Regions from separate parts of the Bacillus sp. JK106 genome, predicted to be linked through region 2. Evidence: riboswitches for the same ligand, from Rfam matches in the RefSeq annotation. Region 2 holds a riboswitch; the other holds the start of a gene.
What was found. A riboswitch is a leader RNA that binds a small molecule or an ion and turns the genes downstream of it on or off. The one in region 2 is predicted to bind thiamine pyrophosphate.

Region 1 (6,664 bases), 140 kb from region 2:
CAACCTTAAATTTGTGATTTCAGCACATGCCTATAAAATAAACGGAATAAAGGCATAAAACCCTTATTCCGGCAAATCGCTTTCATCCTCTTCTGAAAGGAAATGATAGGATTCATGCAGCATGAGCGCGTATTCCCCTTCTTTCGTCGGGTGCGGTACATACTCAGCCTCGTTGATATACTGCTCTTCCCTTTTCTTCATATGACAGACCTCCTTTTCAATTTTAGATTGTCCAAAAGAAGCTCCGTTATCATAGGAAAGAAAAAATCACTTGCGGGGCGGGACATGCAGCTATATTTTTCGGATCGTGAAAAAGTTCCTAAGCAGCCACGGGCCCGGTTTGAAACCGAGCGTTAATTGCCACGCGCCGATCGCCTGCAGTCCGAACTCCCGAACGAGAACCATTTTTTCACTCATGCTCCGTACATCCTCAAACCACACTTCATGCGTTCTTCCATTTTCATCAGTATACCGGAAGTAAGGGGAACGCTCCTGCTGGGAATAACGGATCATTGATTGATGCTTCATCGCCGTTTCCATGGCGCGCTGATTGGAGATGGCGGATCCGATCGTTCCCGGACGGTACGGAATCACCCAATCATACCCGTACAGCGGAACACCGAGAATCACTTTTCTTCTCGGCACCCTGCTGATGGCAAAATTGATCGTTTGCCTGACCTCTGTTAAAGGCGCCACGGGTCCCGGCTCACTGCCGGCGTGGTGCCAGTCGTACGCCATAATGAACATATAATCGACGACGGCTCCGATTCCGCCGTAATCATATCCCCTCAGCCACGGCACTGCATCACTTGTTTTCGCCGGAACCGATATCGTTAACGCGAGCTGATGCTCTGAAAGCCGGGTTTTTAACTGCCGGAGAAATCCTGTGAAGAGATCCCTGTCAGCTTCTCTGACCCGTTCAAAATCGATATTTACACCGCCGTATCCCTTTCTTACGGTTAAGGAGACGATATTGTTGACGAGATTCGTTCTTGCCGCCGGATTTTGCAGCACTTGATGGGCTAATTCCGGACTGAATCCCCCTTCTGTCAGATTCGTAATGACGGCAAGCGGGCGCACTCTGTTCTGCCATGTGGTTTCTATTGCGGTTCTGTCGTTTAAATCGTTCATGATATCTCCGTTCGGGCCGAAATGATATTCAAACAAAGAAATCGCCGAAGAATACGGCGCAAAATCATTAATGAGCTCTCTATCCGCTTCAGGCGTCCGAATGACATAAAATTGCAGGGTTCCCGCAAGATAGTTAGAGATATCAGGGATCTTCACTTTCATACCCGTCCGCAGCCGGTTCGGCGGAATATCCGGGTTTGCCTGCATCAGCTTCATCTGCGGCACATAAGCCTTACCTGCGATAACGGCATACGTATCATTCGGCTGAACCGTATATTCATTAATGGGGATTAAAAGCGCCTGTCCCGGCACGATATTCGTTTCCTCAAGCCCGTTGACGCTTCTGATGCTGTCAACAGGATATCCGTACTTTCTGCTGATGGAAAATAACGAGTCGCCAGACTGCACTGTATGAACAAACATAGATGTCCTCCGTTTCCTTTTGATCAAAAGGGGTCTTCTTATCTTTATGAATGATCCTCCGGTCCGATTCCAAACTCTGTTCGGAGAAAGGCTGTTTACAAATCAGACATGATCAACTATGATGATGTCATCATAAAAAACTGTATAGGAAACGCACTAGGGGTGCTGTTATCGGCTGAGATAAAACATGCGGCAGGCGTGTTTTGATCCCTTATAACCCGATCTGGATAATACCAGCGTGGGGAAGTGCAGATTGACCGGAGCGCAGGGTTTTTCCCCATGCGTTTTCGTTCTGCTGCTGCATATTCCCTCGGATATGCAGTTTTTTATTTTTCATTAAAAAACGGGGGAGGACACCGCAATATGAAACTTACGATCAATCGTCTTTCGTAAAATCAACTCTTCATACAAACAACTATCCGATAAGAAAGCAGGAGATCACAATGAAAAATTGGAAAATGAGAGAAATTGTCGTCATGTCCGTCATCAGTGTTGTATTTGCTGTCATTTATTTAGTATCAACTCATGCAAGCAATATAGCGGCAGGATTTTTCGGCCGGATGAGTTATGAACCGATTTACGGTATCTGGTTTATCGTCTCTGTGATTGCCGCGTACATTATTCAAAAACCGGGAGCGGCTCTCGTTTCTGAAATCATCGCCGCGTTTGTGGAGTGCTTACTCGGAAATCCGTCAGGACCGATGGTGATTCTGATCGGGATCGCACAGGGAATCGGTGCGGAAGCGGTCTTTTTAGCGACACGCTGGCGGGTGTATACCCTGCCCGTGCTTCTTTTATCCGGTATGGGGTCTTCTGTGACAAGCTTCATTTATGACTTGTTCGTTTCCGGATACTCTGTTTTGAATCCGGGTTTATTAGCCGTCATGCTTCTCATCCGTCTGGTCTCAGGTGCGCTTCTTGCCGGCCTTCTCGGCAAAGCAATCAGTGATGCGCTGGCTTACACAGGAGTGCTGAACGGCATGGCGCTCGGAAAACAATTCAAGAAGAAAAAGAAACAGGTGAACCAAGATGCAGGCATCTGAACCCCTTCTATCGGCCAGCTGTCTTACCTTTTCTTATGATCAGGATGAAAAGCCGATTTTTCAAAACGTGTCCTTTCAGCTCCGCAAAGGAGAGCGGGCTTTATTGCTCGGGCCGAGCGGATGCGGCAAAAGCTCGCTCGCTCTCTGTTTAAACGGTCTGTACCCGGAAGCATGCGATGGGGTTCAATCAGGAACCGTTTCTTTATACGGAACACCTCTTTCACATCTGACAGAACCCGCCGCCAGATCCATCGGCGTCGTGTTTCAAGATCCGGACCAGCAGTTTTGCATGCTATCGGTTGAAGATGAAATCGCCTTCGGTCTGGAAAATTTGCAATATACAAAAGAAGATATGGACGCGATTATCGATGACGTTTTAGAAAAATTAGAGATCACTCATCTGAAAACGCGAGCGATCGCTTCGCTGTCAGGCGGTTCAAAACAAAAAGTGGCGCTTGCCTGTATTATTGCGATGGAACCGGAACTCATTATTTTGGACGAACCGACGGCACAGCTTGATCCATATTCCGCACGTGAATTAGTGCGGCTGATCAAAGATCTTCAAGCAAAAAAAGGCTTCGGCCTTCTCGTTATCGAACATCAGCTTGATCACTGGGCGCCGTGGATGGACAGGACGATTGTGCTTGACGAAACGGGTCAGAAGGTGATGGACGGAGAGACGGATGTTATCTTTGAAACCAAGATTGAAGAGCTGATGCAGCTCGGCATTCCGATTCCGCGTGTGATCTCATTGCAGGAGCACGTCAGCATTCCTTTTACATTGTGTAAAGAAAATCTGTTTCACGAACCTGTACCATCTCTGCCTGAACCCAGGCCCGTTGCGCTTTCGGCAGAAGACGCGCTGAGCGTTCACGGGCTGTCATTCTCAAGAGGAGCAGACGTCATTTTTCAGGATGTGAGCTTTTCCGTAAAAAAAGGTTCAATCACCGCGATTGCCGGCCCTAACGGAACAGGAAAATCCACGCTCCTTTCTGCCGCGGCCAAGCTCATCCGTCCGCTGGGCGGAGACATCAAAATAGGCGGCAGACCGATTGATTCCTATTCTGAAAAAGAGCTGCGGCGGCAGATCGGATATGTTTTCCAGAATCCTGAACACCAGTTTGTCACAGATTCCGTCATTCAAGAGCTGATGTTCGGTTTTGAAAGCAACAGAGCCGCAAAGGAGAAAGCTCTTCAGCTGTTAACCCGATTCGGCCTGAGACGCCATGCCTCACAGCATCCGTTTTCTTTAAGCCAAGGACAAAAACGCCGGCTCAGCGTCGCGACGATGCTTATGCACAATGTGAACGTTTTGATGCTTGATGAACCGACTTTCGGACAGGATGCCAAAACGGCGCGGGAGTGTATGCAAATGCTCCGTGAGATTCAAAAGGAAGGAACGGCTGTTTTGATGGTGACACACGATATGGAACTCGTCTCGGATTATGCCGACACGATCCTTGTGCTCTGCGGCACGAAACTGGTATTCCGGGGAACTCCCGACGCTTTGTTTTCTGATAACATCGGGATCGCCGAGCAGGCACATTTGGCTTTGCCGCTGCGGTATGAATGGATGAAACACGACAGGAGGCGGAGAAATGAACTTGCGGCTGGAGGCTGTTAACCCGTCAATAAAGGCGGCGGCTGTATTGTTATGCGTCATTATGCTGTCGTTTATTTATAATCCGTACACCCCTGCTTTGTTTTATATCATCATTGCGGGAGGCGTCCTCTCAGCGGGGCGTGTGCCGCTGAAAAAATGGCTGCTGTTCACGATTCCGTTTGTCATTCTGGCCTTCGGTTCTTTATGGACTGCCGCCGTATTCGGAAACGTCCCGACAACCGGAAGCAATCTGCTGTTTAAGCTCGGGCCGATTGCCGTCAACAGTGATAATGCGGCGCTCGGGATTTCTATCGCGTTTCGTATTTTATGTTTTTCTGCTTTGTCGATGATGTTTCTTTTTACAACCGATCCGATTCTGTTCATGCTCAGTCTGATTCAGCAGTGTAAGCTGCCGCCCAAGCTTGCATACGGCGTTATCGCGGGATTCCGGTTTCTCCCTCTTCTGAAAGATGAAATCCTGATCATCCGGCAGGCGCACAGAATCAGGGGTGCGGCGTCTGATTCCGGGCTGAAAGAAAAGCTCTCCGCCTTCAGGCGCTTCACCATTCCGCTATTGGCAGGCGCAATCAGAAAGGCGGAACGCACGGCGATCGCGATGGAATCTAAAGGCTTTACGGGGAGCCGAAACCGCACGTTTTACAGAACTGTTACTGTGCGCCGCGCCGACTGGTGCTTTTTCCTGCTCGTGCTTCTGTTATTCGGCGCAAGCTGGCTCATTTCATTGTTGTTTGTATAAAAACAGGCCGCCGGAGTGATTCGGCAGCCTGTTTTGTTATGTATGTTATTGATGATAATTGAGAGCCTGAGCGAGATTGGACTTGACCGTAATATCTGAGAAATTAATGCCGAGCTGTACGGCGGTTTGAGCGATTTCCGGCCTGATTCCGGATAAAGTGGACGTGACGCCGATCAATTTCAGCGCCTCAATTAATTTAAAAATCTGATGCGCCACCATCGTATCGACAACCACTACACCCGACAGGTCAATTAACAGATGTTCAATCAGCCGTTTTGCACATGTGCTCAGCGTATTCTCAAGAATGAATTTGGCGCGCTCCGTGTCAATATCGCCGACAAGCGGCAGCAGCGCCGTCCGTTTGCTCAGCGTGATAACCGGCGAGCTTAACTCCAAAATCATTTCTCTTTGCGCATTCAGCTGCATTTTTGAGTTATGCTCAGCATGATCGACAAACGTGTAAATCGTAAAATCAAATACTTGTGCAATTAAATTCTCCCATTTCTTCCTTTCTCCCTGAGCAAACGAAGATTCATGTTTATCGGCAAACGCATCATAATAACTGATGTATAGTCTCCGGTTTCTCATGAATTCACGGACCACATACTGGACGGGAGTATCCAGATGCTTCTGGTCTTTCGCAAGCTCAATCACCCACCGCTCGAACTCTTCTAAAAATTCTTTTTCCGGCATGATATACATTTTATTAATATGCCGGTAAAATTCTTTATCCTGCTCCGTCAGTTCTTCTGTGATGACGGGATTTGTCAAAGAATAAATCGAATTAGGATCCGAATCTTCCATCGTTTCGATCCACTCTTTCGCAATTTGATCCACTTGTTCTGAAAAATAGCTGTATAATGCTTCACTTATCTTCATATCTCTTCTCCTTTCCCATTTCCAATTATAGCGTCAGCGGGTCATGAATGAAAATGAAAGCTGTTAAACTATCCATTTATTTGAAATTTTTTAGTACGATAGATTACGCCTTTTTTATGAAAATGCTTCAAATGACTCTTTCCGGCCGGCATGCTCTGCCATAAAATAGTAGCAACACCCTTGTATCCACTCGCAAGCATAAAAAAGGAGGGCTTTTTTATGAATGGTGAAATGCATTTGATTCCTTATGTCACGGATGAACAGATCATGGATGTGAACGAGCTTCCTGAGGGGATTAAAGTGATTAAGGCGCCAGAGTTGTGGGCAAAAGGGTTTAAAGGCAAGGATATTAAAATCGCGGTGCTTGACACAGGCTGCGACATCAATCATCCTGATTTGAAAGACCGGATTGTCGGCGGGAAAAACTTCACCGATGATGACGGAGGCAAAGAAGACGTGATTTCCGATTACAACGGACACGGGACACACGTTTCCGGAACGATTGCCGCCAATGATTCAAACGGCGGAATTTCGGGTGTCGCGCCGGAAGCAAGCCTTTTAATCGTTAAAGTTCTCGGCGGTCAAAACGGCAGCGGCAAATACGAATGGATCATTAACGGCATCAACTACGCCGTTGAACAAAAGGCGGACATTATTTCCATGTCACTCGGCGGGCCGAACGATGTGCCTGAATTGAAAGAAGCCGTCACAAATGCGGTAAACAGCGGTGTTCTGGTCGTTTGCGCGGCAGGAAACGAAGGCGACGGAGACGAGCGTACAGAGGAACTGTCGTATCCGGCCGCTTACAACGAAGTGATCGCAGTCGGA
Region 2 (12,493 bases):
CGACACAGCTCGCGATCGCAGATGAAGACACAGCCGACCAAATCGCAACCGAACTGCTGATCCTGGATGATTGCCAAATAAAAAAGAGGACCGTCATTCAAGTCCTGAACAGCCGCAATATTAAAATCACACTGACAGCAGACGATATCATGGCCTTTGTACAAATTTTGTTTCAATTATTAAATATACTTTTTGCTGAACTAGACATCCTTTAACCTTTCTTTTCAAATATTTAAATAGAGGTGAGAACAAATGGCAGATAACGAAAAATTAAAAAAAGAACTCGAAAATCTACCAGAAGTGGATCCGCTTTTAAAGGTGCTTGTCAGCAATGTCTTCAAAAAACACGGCGTGACAAAGGATAAAATGCGGGATATCCCTGATGAAGAAAAAGAAATGCTGATCGCATTAGTCAAAGACATGCAGGCAAAAACAGAAGCTTTTCTTGAAAGCCAGAAACAGAAAAAAGAGCAGGAAAAAGCGCAAGAACAGCAGACAAATCCGCAAACCCGCAGAGAACAATTAATCGAACAGCTCCGGCAAAGACGCCAAAATCCCGGTCAATAACTAAAAAATAGTGATTTTTATCAGGATAGATGCCTGAGTCAAAATAAGGGGCCGGCTCATTTAATAATAGTAAAAGAAAAGGAGGAATAGATATGGAAAGCAGACCATACTCTTGGGTTGCACTTGATCCTGAATGCGAACATCCGCGAGAAGAAAAAGAAGAAAAAGAAGGAAGAAGATGCAGTGTTTGCTGTAACGGACATGGATTTGGCGAAGATAATGCCTTCCTTGACCAAGACCTGGCTCAGGCGAATATCAACAAACAAGTTTCTGAAGAAGCGATTATTATCAGAGACTCTTGTGATATTAACGTAACGTCAACAGACGTTCAAGCAGTCGCTTCAGTCATGACAGCGATTAATGCAGCAGTCGTAACGGCCACTCTCACTTCAATTGCTGACGGAGTCATCGCTGAATTGGTCGCACAAGACTTATTGCAGCTAACAGCTAACAAACAAATCAACCGTCAAAAATTGCTCATCGAAAACTCCCGCGGCGTAAACGTGACAACAGTAGATGCCGATATCGCAGTGTTGATCTCAACAGCGACAAATTTACTGATTGCCGTCTTAGTCATCACCCTTGTCCTCTAAAAAGAAAAAGCAGAGCTAAAAATGCTCTGCTTTTTCTTATTTTCTCCGCATATGATGAATATATAGACGTTCACCCACACCAAGTGAGGCTCGCGTACATATGTTGTTAAAGACAAAAGTCAAATACCCTAAAAGAAGGAGCTGAAATCCATGAGCTGCGGAAAACACCATGGCCGAGATGAAAGTTGTGTATGCGATGCAGTCGAGAAGATTTTAGCAGAACAAGAGGCTGTTGAAGAACAATGCCCGACTGGATGCTATACCAATCTGTTAAGCCCGACGGTTACCGGTAAAGATACCATCCCGTTTCTCTTGTTTGATAAAAAAGGCGGTTTGTTCTCCACATTCGGGAACGTCGGAGGATTTGCGGATGACAGCCAGTGCTTCGAGTCTATTTTCTTCCGGGCAGAAAGAGTTTGTGATTGCTGCGCAACGCTTTCAGTATTGCGCCCCGTAGATGTGCACGGCGACACCCTCAGCGTCTGCCATCCTTGTGACCCGGATTTCTTCGGTTTAGAAAAAACAGATTTTTGCATTGAAGTTGATCTGAGCTGCTTCAGCGCCATTCAATGCCTTTCACCGGAGCTTGTTGACCGGCCTGAGCCGCACAAAGAGAAAAAGCATCACGGATAGTCATTGATTCGCATCTTTCCTAAAGAAGAATCCCCTTCCAACCTTCTATTACAGATGCAATCATCAGCCCGCCCGGACTTCCGGGCGGCTGACTCTCCGATATCGTTTAATCCGGTATATAAAACGTGAAGTCAGGAGGGATATTATGAGCAAGCATACAACATACTGTGTGCGTGAAGCGGTAGAAAATATTGAAGACCTGCAAAATGCGGTCGAGGAAGATTGCCCGGCCGGATGCTATTCCAACCTTTTATCGCCGGGTTTTTCATTAGGCGATACAGTGCCGTTTGTACTTTTCACTTCTAAATCATCACCGTTTACCGCATTCGGAAATGTCGGCGAGCTGGATAACGGTCCGTGTTTTAACACCGTTTTTTTCAGAGTTGAAAGGGTCTGTGACGGCTGTGCCACATTAAGCCTGCTTATTGCTTTTGACGAGCATAAGCACATTCTTGATTTTACAGATAAAGACTCTCTCTGCGATGTATTCCGTTTAGAAAAAACGAACTATTGCGTTGAAGTCGATCTCCATAGCTTCTGCGCCATCAATTGCCTGAACCCGAGACTGATCAACCGCACACATTCTTAAATCAAAAAGCATAAAAATAAGCTGCCGGATTAAAGAATTCAGGCAGCTTTTTGTATGGTTAAAATCCAAGCGGATGCAGCGAGGTGATATCGTCTATTGCGAGTTCTGCCGGCGCTCCGTTGCTTGTCGTCCGCAGGAAGATCGCATTATTTTTTCTTCCGACGATTACGCCTCTGTAGGTTTTCCCGTTGGCTTCTATCAGACAAAGGGTCCGCGGCATATTATGCGGCAGCTTCGTTAAGAAATCAATTTTTTCAAGAATGGACATTCTGCTCATCGGCTTTTTCACGCGCTTTGGCGGGACCTTTTCCTCTGGGGCGGCATTGTGAACCGCTTCAGGCTCTTTTTCAGCGGCTTCAGGCTCTTTTTTAGCGGCTTCAGGCTTGGCAGTGTCCTGCTCCGCTTGCGCCGGAACTTCTTGAACGGCTTCTTCTGAGCGGCTGTGCTGTTCAAGTACTTGCTTTTCTGGTTCGACAGCCACTGCTCCTTCAGGCTGAGTTTTACATTCTTCCTCCCGCTTTCCATGCATCGGCTCTTCTTCCGGCGGCTGCGGCGCTTTCCTTTTTTTGATTAATATGTCCTGCATTGATGATTGCGTGTCTGAATAATCCGCCTGAACAATATACATGAGCGGTTTTTTTTCCGCGTTTCTGTTTTGTTTTGACATCTTCATCCCTCCGATTCTGTCATGTTTTATTTATATGACGGAATGATTAAAATCAGAAGAAAGAAAAAAGCAATCCCTGAAAGGGACTGCTTGTTATTTAACGTGCGGTAATATGGAATCCTGAATCAACATGAAGATTTTCGCCCGTGATGCCTCTTGACAGGTCACTGAACAAGAATGCAGCCGTGTCGCCCACTTCTTCAGGTGTTGTCGTGCGGCGCAGCGGCGCACGCTCTTCAATTTCTTTCAGGATAGAGTTGAAATCACTGATTCCTTTTGCAGACAGCGTACGGATCGGCCCTGCTGAAATGCTGTTGACGCGGATGTTTTCTTTTCCTAAGTCAGCGGCTAAATATCTCACGCTCGCATCAAGAGACGCTTTTGCCACACCCATTACGTTATAGTTTGAAACGACGCGCTCTCCGCCGAGGTAAGTGAGTGTAACGATGCTTCCGCCTTCAGTCATAATCGGACGCGCCGCTTTTGCGACCGCTGTCAGAGAGTAAGAACTGATGTTATGCGCAAGCAGGAATCCTTCGCGGTTCGTATTTAAATATTCGCCGACAAGCTCTTCTTTGTTTGCGAACGCGATGCAGTGCGCGATGCCGTGAATCACGCCGACCTGCTCTTTAATGCTTGCAAAGCAAGTTTCGATCTCAGCGTCATTTGTCACATCACACGGAAGGATGATGGAATCATTTCTTTCTAATGTAGCCGCAAGGTCATGAACTGATTTTTCCAAGCGCTCTCCCGCGTAAGTGAAAATGAGGCGCGCTCCGGCTTCATGCAGCGAACGGGCGATTCCCCATGCGATACTGCGTTTATTGGCAACGCCCATCACAACGATGTTGCGGCCTTCAAGTGAGAAATTCATATGTATAAAGCCTCCTGTAATCGTCTTAAAGACATAGTTTTAGTACCTGATCTTAATTTTTATCATATCATAACCTTGTCCAGATTGAAAGCATGGGAAAAAGACCGCGGATGTTGAAGCGGTCTCTTTTTTATCTCGTCTGCAGACTGTTCCTTTTAAAGGCAAAATGATTGGTCGGGCCGTGTCCCGCTCCGATGCCGAGTGTATGTTCCACGGCTTCCCGCACAAAATTGACAGCTGTCTCAAACGCGGTCTGAATGTTTTTCCCCTTTGCCGTTTCTGCCGTCAGCGCGGCTGCGAACGTGCAGCCTGTTCCGTGGGTGTGTTTCGTGTCAATATAAGCGTGGCTGATTTGGGTAAAAGACGAACCGTCAAATAATAAATCAACGATTCTCCCCTGTTCAGGCTGATGTCCGCCTTTTATGATGACATGCTTTGCCCCAAGCTTGCAAAGGCGTTCGGCCGCTTTTTTCCGGTCCTCAAACGTGCGGATTTCCATCCCCGTCAATACCTCAGCTTCCGGAACATTCGGCGTCACCGCATAGCTGCGCGGAATTAACAGCTCTTTTAACGCGGCCTGAGATTCCTCACGCAGCAGGGAAGCGCCTCCTTTGGCAATCATGACGGGATCGGTGATGAGATGATCAAGCCCGTACTGATCCGTTTTTTCCGCAATTTCCGCAATCATTTCCGCGCTCCACAGCATTCCTGTTTTTACAGCATCAGGCCGCAAATCTTCCGCCACCGCGTCAATCTGGCTGCCCAGCGCCTCCCGGGTGAGCGGATAAATGCCGTGAACGCCCAACGTGTTCTGGGCGGTTACCGCTGTCAGGGCTGACATCCCGAAAACGCCGAGCTCCTGAAAGGTTTTGAGATCCGCCTGTATACCGGCGCCGCCTCCTGAGTCTGATCCGGCAATCGTCAATGCTTTGCATATGCTCATGATGTTTTTCGCTCCTTTCACATTATCCGATCCATTTATGATAAAAAGATTTCGCTCTGCTGATATCACTTGTGCCGTGTATTAATGCTCTGCCGTCACGAAACAGTACCATCTTGAAATTGTCTGTGCAAAACGAAATTAAATACGGGTTGGCTGAAACATCAAGCCCTGCCCGTCTGAGCTGCCCCGCAAGATTTTGCAGATCAAACTGTTCGGAAATCCCCGTTCTGATCTGCACCGTGTTCCGCCCGCACAGAACCGCCGCTTTTGTCTGATTTTCATAGGATAAAAACGGAAAATCGTTTGTGCCGCAGCTTGGACAATCAGCCGACTTAAGACGGGCGACGTTTATTTCTGACCGTTCATTTTTCCATAAATCAAAGGAACGGAGAACATGCTCGATAGATCCGCCCGTTAACAGCTTCAGCGCATCTGCTGCCTGAAAAACGGCCGTCTGCAATACAGCCGGGCTGATGATTCCCGCCGTATCGCATGTCATACCGCCTAAAGGCAATGTCTCAAGCAGACAGTGAAGGCACGGCGTGACACCGGGAATGACGGTAAAAGAGAGCCCGTAGCTGCCGACACAGGCGCCGTACAGAAAGGGAATCCCTTTCTGCACAGCCGCATCGTTCACAATCAGTCTCGTTTCAAAGTTGTCGGCGGCATCCACGATGAGGGAGGCGTCACGAATCAATCCGGGTGCATTTTCCGCAGTGACATCCATGACAAATCCCTCGACCTCTACATCGCTATTTATAGACCGAAGCCGTTTTTCAGCCGCCGCGGCTTTCGGCATTTCCTGTCTGACATCGTCTTCGGTATAAAGCTGCTGGCGCTGGAGATTACTCCACTCCACATAATCTCTGTCAGCGATCGTTACCTTCCCGACCCCTGCTCTGACAAGCATCTCCGCACTTGCCGTCCCAAGCGCACCCGCGCCGATAATCACGGCATGAGACGACCGGAGCTTCTCTTGGCCGGTGGGACCGATCGGCTGAAACAGCTCCTGTCTGGAATATCTGTCCGTCATACCGGAAGACCGTCTCGCGGACTGCTTGCAGTTCCGTAATCTTTCACCGGAATTCTCCCGGCTTCATAAGAAAGACGGCCCGCTTCTACGGCAAGCTTCATCGCCCTGGCCATTTTGACCGGATCATCTGCGCCTGACACAGCGGTATTTAACAGCACGCCGTCAGCCCCGAGCTCCATCGCGTAGGCGGCGTCTTTTGAAGATCCGACGCCGGCATCGACAATGACCGGCACCTTCGCCTGTTCAATGATAAAAGAAAGATTCAGCGGATTTAAAATTCCCTGACCGGAACCGATCGGCGAAGCGCCCGGCATAATGGCATGCACCCCGAGCTCCTCAAGACGTCTTGCGAGCACGACATCATCCGACGTATACGGAAGCACGATAAATCCCTCTTCGAGCAGCTGTTCTGATGCTTTCAGCGTTTCAACCGGATCAGGCAAAAGTGACCGGCTGCATCCGATGACTTCTACTTTTATCATGTCACAAAGCCCTGAAGCTTTGGCAAGCCTTGCGATTCGGACCGCCTCTTCAGCCGTTGCGGCGCCGGCCGTATTCGGCAGAAGCGTGTATTTAGACAAATCAAGCTGTTCGAGAAAGTTAGGCTGAGACTCTTCAAAGATGTTCATCCGCCGCACCGCAAAGGTTAAAATATCTGATTCCGAGACGGCCACCGCCTCTTTCTGAATCTCAAAACTCGGATATTTTCCCGTTCCTAACAGCAATCTTGACCGAAACTGTTTTCCGCCTATTGTTAACATCCTCATCCGCCTCCTACAAAATGGACAATTTCTATGACATCGCGGTCACACAAACTTGTATTTTCATAATTCTTTTTTTCAATGATTTCTTTATTTCTCTCCACAACTACGATTCTTTGGTCAAGCTGGTACAATTCAAGCAAATCCTGAACCGTCCCCTCTTTTCGATTCCAATCAATTTGTTTTCCGTTCAGCTGAAGGATCATATATGAACAGCCTCCTTGCGATCGATTCGAAACGCTTCTTCCCATTCCTGTTTAATCTGTCTTTCCATGATCATATCCCGCACCATTTCAGCCGTTGCCGGCGCCAACAGGATGCCGTTCCGAAAATGGCCGGCGGCGAAGATGATGCCGCTGTCTTCAGGGTGTTGCCCGATAAACGGCTTGCCGTCTCTTGTTCCCGGCCTGAGCCCCGCCCAAAACCGGTCTATTTTCATATGTTCGATGGCGGGAAGCATGGTTTTCGCTTTTGCAATGACGGCCTCAATTCCTCCGATGTCAGGCGTATCGCTCCAGTCACCCTGTTTCATCGTGGCGCCGATGACAAGCCGGCCGCTTTTTCTCGGGACGACATAACAATGATCATGGTAAAGGGTTTTGGTCAGCGGGGTATCGTCATTCCACACGGAAAGGCATTCTCCTTTCACAGGAAAAAAAGGCTGTCCCAAGCCGAGCTGGCTGAAAAACCGGCCGCTCCATACACCGCTTGCAACTGCGACTTTGTCAGCATAAACATCCCCGCCGGACGTTGTGATGCAGTATTCTCCGTTCACCCGTTTTACGGAGGTGGCTTGTGTATGCTCATATATGTGAGCGCCATAGCGCCGCGCCCCTTTTGCATACGCTTTGCAAACATAGTACGGTTCGACATGGACATCGTCTTTTATAAAACTGGCGCCGAGAATGTCTTTTGAAGCGTAAGGCTCTTTTTCAAGGGCATCTTCCGCTGAAAGCCAAGTGACGGAAGGCAGATCATCCATCTTCCGTAAACGGGCGATATCTTCTTCGGTATACGCCAGTTTAAGCATTCCGCCGTTATGGCGCCTGATGTCAATGCCGCAAACTTCCTCAAGCTCTTGCCCCGCCGCTTCATACAGCCTTTGACTGTGCATGGCAAAATCAAAAAACGCATCCCGTTTTTCACATTCCGCATGAGCGCCCAGCATTCCCGCGGCAGCGCTTGTCGTTTTTCGGCCGACTTCTCCGCCTTCAAACAAGACAACGTTCTGCTGCGTCTTCGCCAGCTCATAAGAAATGGCGCACCCGATAATTCCGCCGCCGATCACCGCCGTATCATAGTGTTTCTTCATAATCGGCCTCCCTTACCGCGCGTGCATACCGTTTTGCCGCCTCCTCAGGATTTTCAGCTGAGAAAATGCCTGACATGACGGCAATTCCGTCCGGCTTCGCCTGCTTTGTGTGTCCGATCGTCTGCAGTGTCATTCCGCCGATTGCGATAACGGGGATGGAAAGCGTGCGTTTGATCTCTGAAAGCAGGCTGATGCCTCTTGCTTCAAGTCCTTGTTTACATTCGGTTTCAAATATATGGCCGAACACCACATAATCCGCATCTTCCTTTTCAGCTTGGATGGCTTCTTCCAGCGAATGAACCGAACGTCCGATATGAAGATGGGGAAATCTGCTTCGCACCTGTTTTACGGAAAAGCTGCGGGACGGAAGCTGAACACGGTGTATGTTGGCAAAAAGCGCGATATCCGCCCTGTCATTGATGATCAATTTGTCCTTATCCGCACCGCCCTTTTTCAAAAGGGACAAAAGCTGCATGATCTCTCCCGCTGTTTTATCCCGCTCACGGATATGGATAAAGCTCACTTCGCGCTGAATCGATAGAATATCCTCGGCCAGCTCGGCAACGGGTTTGCGATTATCAGTTACCGCGTGCAGCTCCAAAGGATTCCACCTCTTTTCCGTCCTTCTCGGACCAGCCTTCTTTTTGATAAGCCATTCCCCAAAATTGATATTCATAATAGCTTGAAATCACAAAATTCTCTTTCATTTTTGCACGGATTTCCTCTGTGCTGTTTTCAGCAATCTCATCAAAACGGCTGATCTGTTCTTCGACCTGCTGTCTGAACCAGTCTCCGCCGTATGTACCGACCCATTTTTCATAAATCGGATGCTCCGGTTTGCACTCTTTTAAGTGTTCGCCGACTTCATAATAAAGCCAATAACAGGGCAGAAGCGCAGCTAATATTTCTCCAAAATTGCCGCTCATCACCGATCTGTACATATGAGACGTATAAGAATAGGCGGTCGGTGCCGGTTTAAATGCCGCACGCTCTTCTTCCGTAATTCCTAAAAGCTCCGTAAACTCGCGGTGCAGCGCCATTTCCGCTTCATATGTCCCTTGAGCGTGGCCCGCCATCCTGCCCGTCGTAAACAAGTCTTCGGCATATGCGGCGCCGAACGCCTGAACTTTTGCAAAATGCGTCAAATAGTAGGAATCTTGCAGCACGTAATAGCTGAAACGGTCAATCGGCAGGCTTCCGTCACCGATTCCCGTTACAAACGGATGAACAAAACTTCCGTCCCACCATTCGGCAGCCGCCTGTCTGCATTCTTCAGAAAATGTCATCATGTCTTCCCCCCTGATAAAATAAAAAAACCACTTTCCCGCATCGGAAAAGTGGTTTGGAATTTAAATGGATAAAAGGAACCCCAAAAAAATACCGCTCCACTTCCCTACGCAGGTCTGAACCTGTTCAAGTTATGAGGGTCTAAAAGTCTCACTTTTATCTCAGCCCTTATGAAGGACACCCCTAGTGGTCATACGATTAATGATTTATTTGTTATGCCTTCTATATTATCACGAATTGCAATTTGGTCAAGCTTCAAGGATTTTTCTCAGTTCCGACACGTAGTTGCGCGAGCCCGTGACGATGAGACGGTCTCCTGTTTTCAGCCGCGTGTCTCCGTGCGGAACGATGCTGTCCACACCTCTGAAAATCCGGACGAAAATCACATCGCCCATCAGCGGAAATTCCCGCAGAATGATGCCGTTATACGCCGGGTTTTCCAGATTGATCTGATATAACGAAGACTCCTCATTCGTCAGGAGGCTCATCACGCCCGGCGCCTCAATTAACGCGCGCAGCAGCGTTTTTGTAGACATAAGGATAGAAAAAATACTGATGCCCTCTTCTTTCAGTTTTGTTTCATGCTCAACCGAGCCGACGCTTGCGATGATACGCTCAGTCCCTTTCTCTTTCGCTAGTAAGGCGATTTCAGCGTTCACATCTTCATTTCCCGTCGCCACGACAAGAATATCCGTTTTAAAAATACCGTGCGACTCAAGCGTGCCGGGCTCGTAATCAGAAATCGTGTCAACTGAAAAAACGGATTCCGCAAGCGTTTCCCCGGCATTTTCCTGATACACATGGACGACCCGTACTTCATATTCCTCCTCTGGCAATTCCAGCGTAACCGGGAGCGTCATTTGATTGGCGCCGATAAATGTAATGCGCTTTTTTTCCTGCGGCGCGCTTTGCCGTTTGAATAATTTCTTAAAGCCGATCGGCGTGATGATGCTGGCAATAACCGCAACTAAAGTCAGCGCGCCGGACATATTGGCGCTGATAATGTGGAGCCTTTCTCCGATCGTAGCCGCCGCGATAACAAGCGACAGCGTGGACGTCAGCAAAAAGCCCGAAGCAAACACGGTTCTTTTGTCGTACCATTTCTTTAAATAAAACACCGGGAACATTTTGCTGATAAACAGCGCAAGCAGAAGAAGCGGAATCATCGTTAATGTTTTCGGATCTTGGAAAAGCGTCCAAATGTCCAATTTCACCCCGACCATGACGAAAAAGATCGGAATTAAAAACCCGTAGCCGAAGGAATCCAGCTGTTCCACCATTTCTTTATTCGGAGACAGAAGCGATACCAGAACGCCTGCCAAAAACGCGCCGAGAATATTTTCCGCCCCGAGAGATTCCGATAAAGCGACAAGCACGATAATCAGTGTGAAAATGGCTCTCGTGCCGATCTGCACAGTGCCTTTAGACATCGACTGCACAAATGAACGATGTTTAAAGATCCTGCCGAAGAAATACAGCACGACCCCCGCGGCAAAGAGAATCAACAGAAGCCACATATTTCCGCTGTCTTCTCCGTAAAGAGAAGAGAAGAAAGCGAGCAGAATCATTGTAGCCAAGTCCGCGATAACGGCGACAAGCAGGATAATCTGGCCGATATTGGAGTTCATGATCCGTTCTTCTTTTAAAGTCGGGACCACCACACCGAGTGATATCGTCGAAATAATAAGCGTCATTAAAAATGCGTTTTGTATAAAACCGGCTAATACAAAGGCATAGGACAGCAGCAATGATAAAATAAAGATGCCGAAAAAGATAATCAGTGCGGCAGAAAACGTGTTGGGCGCTTCCTTGCCGTTCGGAAGGAATTGTTTTTTCTTCCCTTTCTCAAATGAAGAAAAATCAATTTCCAAGCCGCTTAAAAACATTAAAAAGATAAAGCCGAGAACAGACAGCGTCTCCAGCCACGTGTCTCCCTGAACGACAAGATTCAGGCCGCTTTTTCCGATAATAAGCCCCATGATGATCTCCGCGACGACGACGGGGATGCTGAGCTTAAACCGATGTAAAAGGAGCGGCGTCAAAAAAGCGACGATCAAAACGACGACTAAAGATGCGACTGATGTGTGTTCCATTTGTAAATACCTCCTTAAAACAAGGGTTATAAAAGCCCGCTTTAAGCGGGCGAAACCTTACTTTTTTTTAAAAACATAACGCATATTCTAACAAGGCTGAACGCGAAAAAAAAGTGATAAGGCTTTATTTCTTTAATTCTTTTTTAATTTGTGCAAAAACAGCGTAATTAGGTATAGGAATTAGCCCCATAATAAATAAAAAACCGTTAATAAGGAGGCTGACACGAATGGCTTACGACATCATCAGCGATATACACGGATGTTATGACGAAATGATCGCCTTAATGCAAAAGCTCGGATATGAAGTGAAAGACGGAACGCCCGTCCATTCTGAAGGCAGAACGCTTGTCTTTGCGGGGGATTTAACGGACAGAGGCCCAAAATCCGTAGAAGTGATGCGTTTTGTGGCAAAAGCATATGAAAAAGGAGCCGTCCGTTATGTCCCGGGAAATCATTGCAACAAACTGTATCGTTACTTAAAAGGAAACCCCGTAAAAGTGATGCACGGACTGGAAACGACGGCAGCCGAACTGAAAGAGCTGTCTCCCGCCGACAGAACGGAAGTCTCCGGACAATTTATCCGATTATATGAGTCAGCGCCGCTTTATGATATTTTACATAATGGCGATCTCGTTGTCGCTCACGCCGGCATAAAAGCTGACGATATCGGTAAATACTCGCGTAAGGTAAAAGAATTTGTTCTGTACGGCGATATTACGGGTGAAACGCATCCCGACGGCAGACCCGTCAGAAGAGACTGGGCTGCCGACTATGAAGGTAAAGCGTGGGTTGTGTACGGCCATACCCCGGTAAAACGCCCCCGGATCGTCAACCGTACGATCAACATTGATACAGGGTGCGTCTTCGGCAATCAGCTGACAGGCTTTCGTTTTCCGGAGCATGAAACCGTCTCTGTGGAAAGCTCAATGCCCTATGATGCTTCACGATTTCGCGAGGATCACGGCAGGCAGGCATGAAAAAAGCCCGAAACCGATAAACGGTTCGGGCTTTACATGTGTTCAATTAATGTTTTCATATCGTCAGGCACCGGGGCGTGAAAAACGAGCGTTTCTCCGGTCATGGGGTGTACGAATGAAAGCCGCTCACTGTGAAGAGCCTGCCGGGCAATTCCCTCATTTTT

Region 1: linked by a shared signal. The riboswitch ahead of ACWJJS_RS07730 (ECF transporter S component) and the one ahead of tenA (thiaminase II) in region 2 are both predicted to bind thiamine pyrophosphate.

What each region holds. Positions count from the first base shown of each region.
Region 1 covers NZ_JBSJQC010000002.1:410,604-417,267, reverse strand. The annotation lists gene ACWJJS_RS07740 (transcriptional regulator SplA domain-containing protein) at 64-201, opposite strand; gene ACWJJS_RS07735 (glycoside hydrolase family 18 protein) at 292-1,554, opposite strand; TPP riboswitch at 1,703-1,816, shown strand; gene ACWJJS_RS07730 (ECF transporter S component) at 1,998-2,597, shown strand; gene ACWJJS_RS07725 (ABC transporter ATP-binding protein) at 2,584-4,221, shown strand; gene ACWJJS_RS07720 (energy-coupling factor transporter transmembrane component T family protein) at 4,196-4,957, shown strand; gene ACWJJS_RS07715 (STAS domain-containing protein) at 5,003-5,836, opposite strand; gene ACWJJS_RS07710 (S8 family peptidase) at 6,056-6,664, shown strand, end outside.
Region 2 covers NZ_JBSJQC010000002.1:268,180-280,672, reverse strand. The annotation lists gene ACWJJS_RS06970 (spore coat protein) at 1-215, shown strand, start outside; gene ACWJJS_RS06965 (spore coat protein) at 253-567, shown strand; gene ACWJJS_RS06960 (spore coat protein) at 660-1,160, shown strand; gene ACWJJS_RS06955 (CotY/CotZ family spore coat protein) at 1,311-1,793, shown strand; gene cotZ (spore coat protein CotZ) at 1,939-2,382, shown strand; gene ACWJJS_RS06945 (CotO family spore coat protein) at 2,441-3,049, opposite strand; gene fabI (enoyl-ACP reductase FabI) at 3,147-3,923, opposite strand; gene thiD (bifunctional hydroxymethylpyrimidine kinase/phosphomethylpyrimidine kinase) at 4,054-4,866, opposite strand; gene thiF (thiazole biosynthesis adenylyltransferase ThiF) at 4,889-5,899, opposite strand; gene thiG (thiazole synthase) at 5,896-6,666, opposite strand; gene thiS (sulfur carrier protein ThiS) at 6,663-6,866, opposite strand; gene thiO (glycine oxidase ThiO) at 6,863-7,972, opposite strand; gene tenI (thiazole tautomerase TenI) at 7,956-8,573, opposite strand; gene tenA (thiaminase II) at 8,551-9,258, opposite strand; TPP riboswitch at 9,346-9,454, opposite strand; gene ACWJJS_RS06900 (monovalent cation:proton antiporter family protein) at 9,508-11,352, opposite strand; gene prpE (bis(5'-nucleosyl)-tetraphosphatase PrpE) at 11,580-12,329, shown strand; gene ACWJJS_RS06890 (RluA family pseudouridine synthase) at 12,362-12,493, opposite strand, start outside.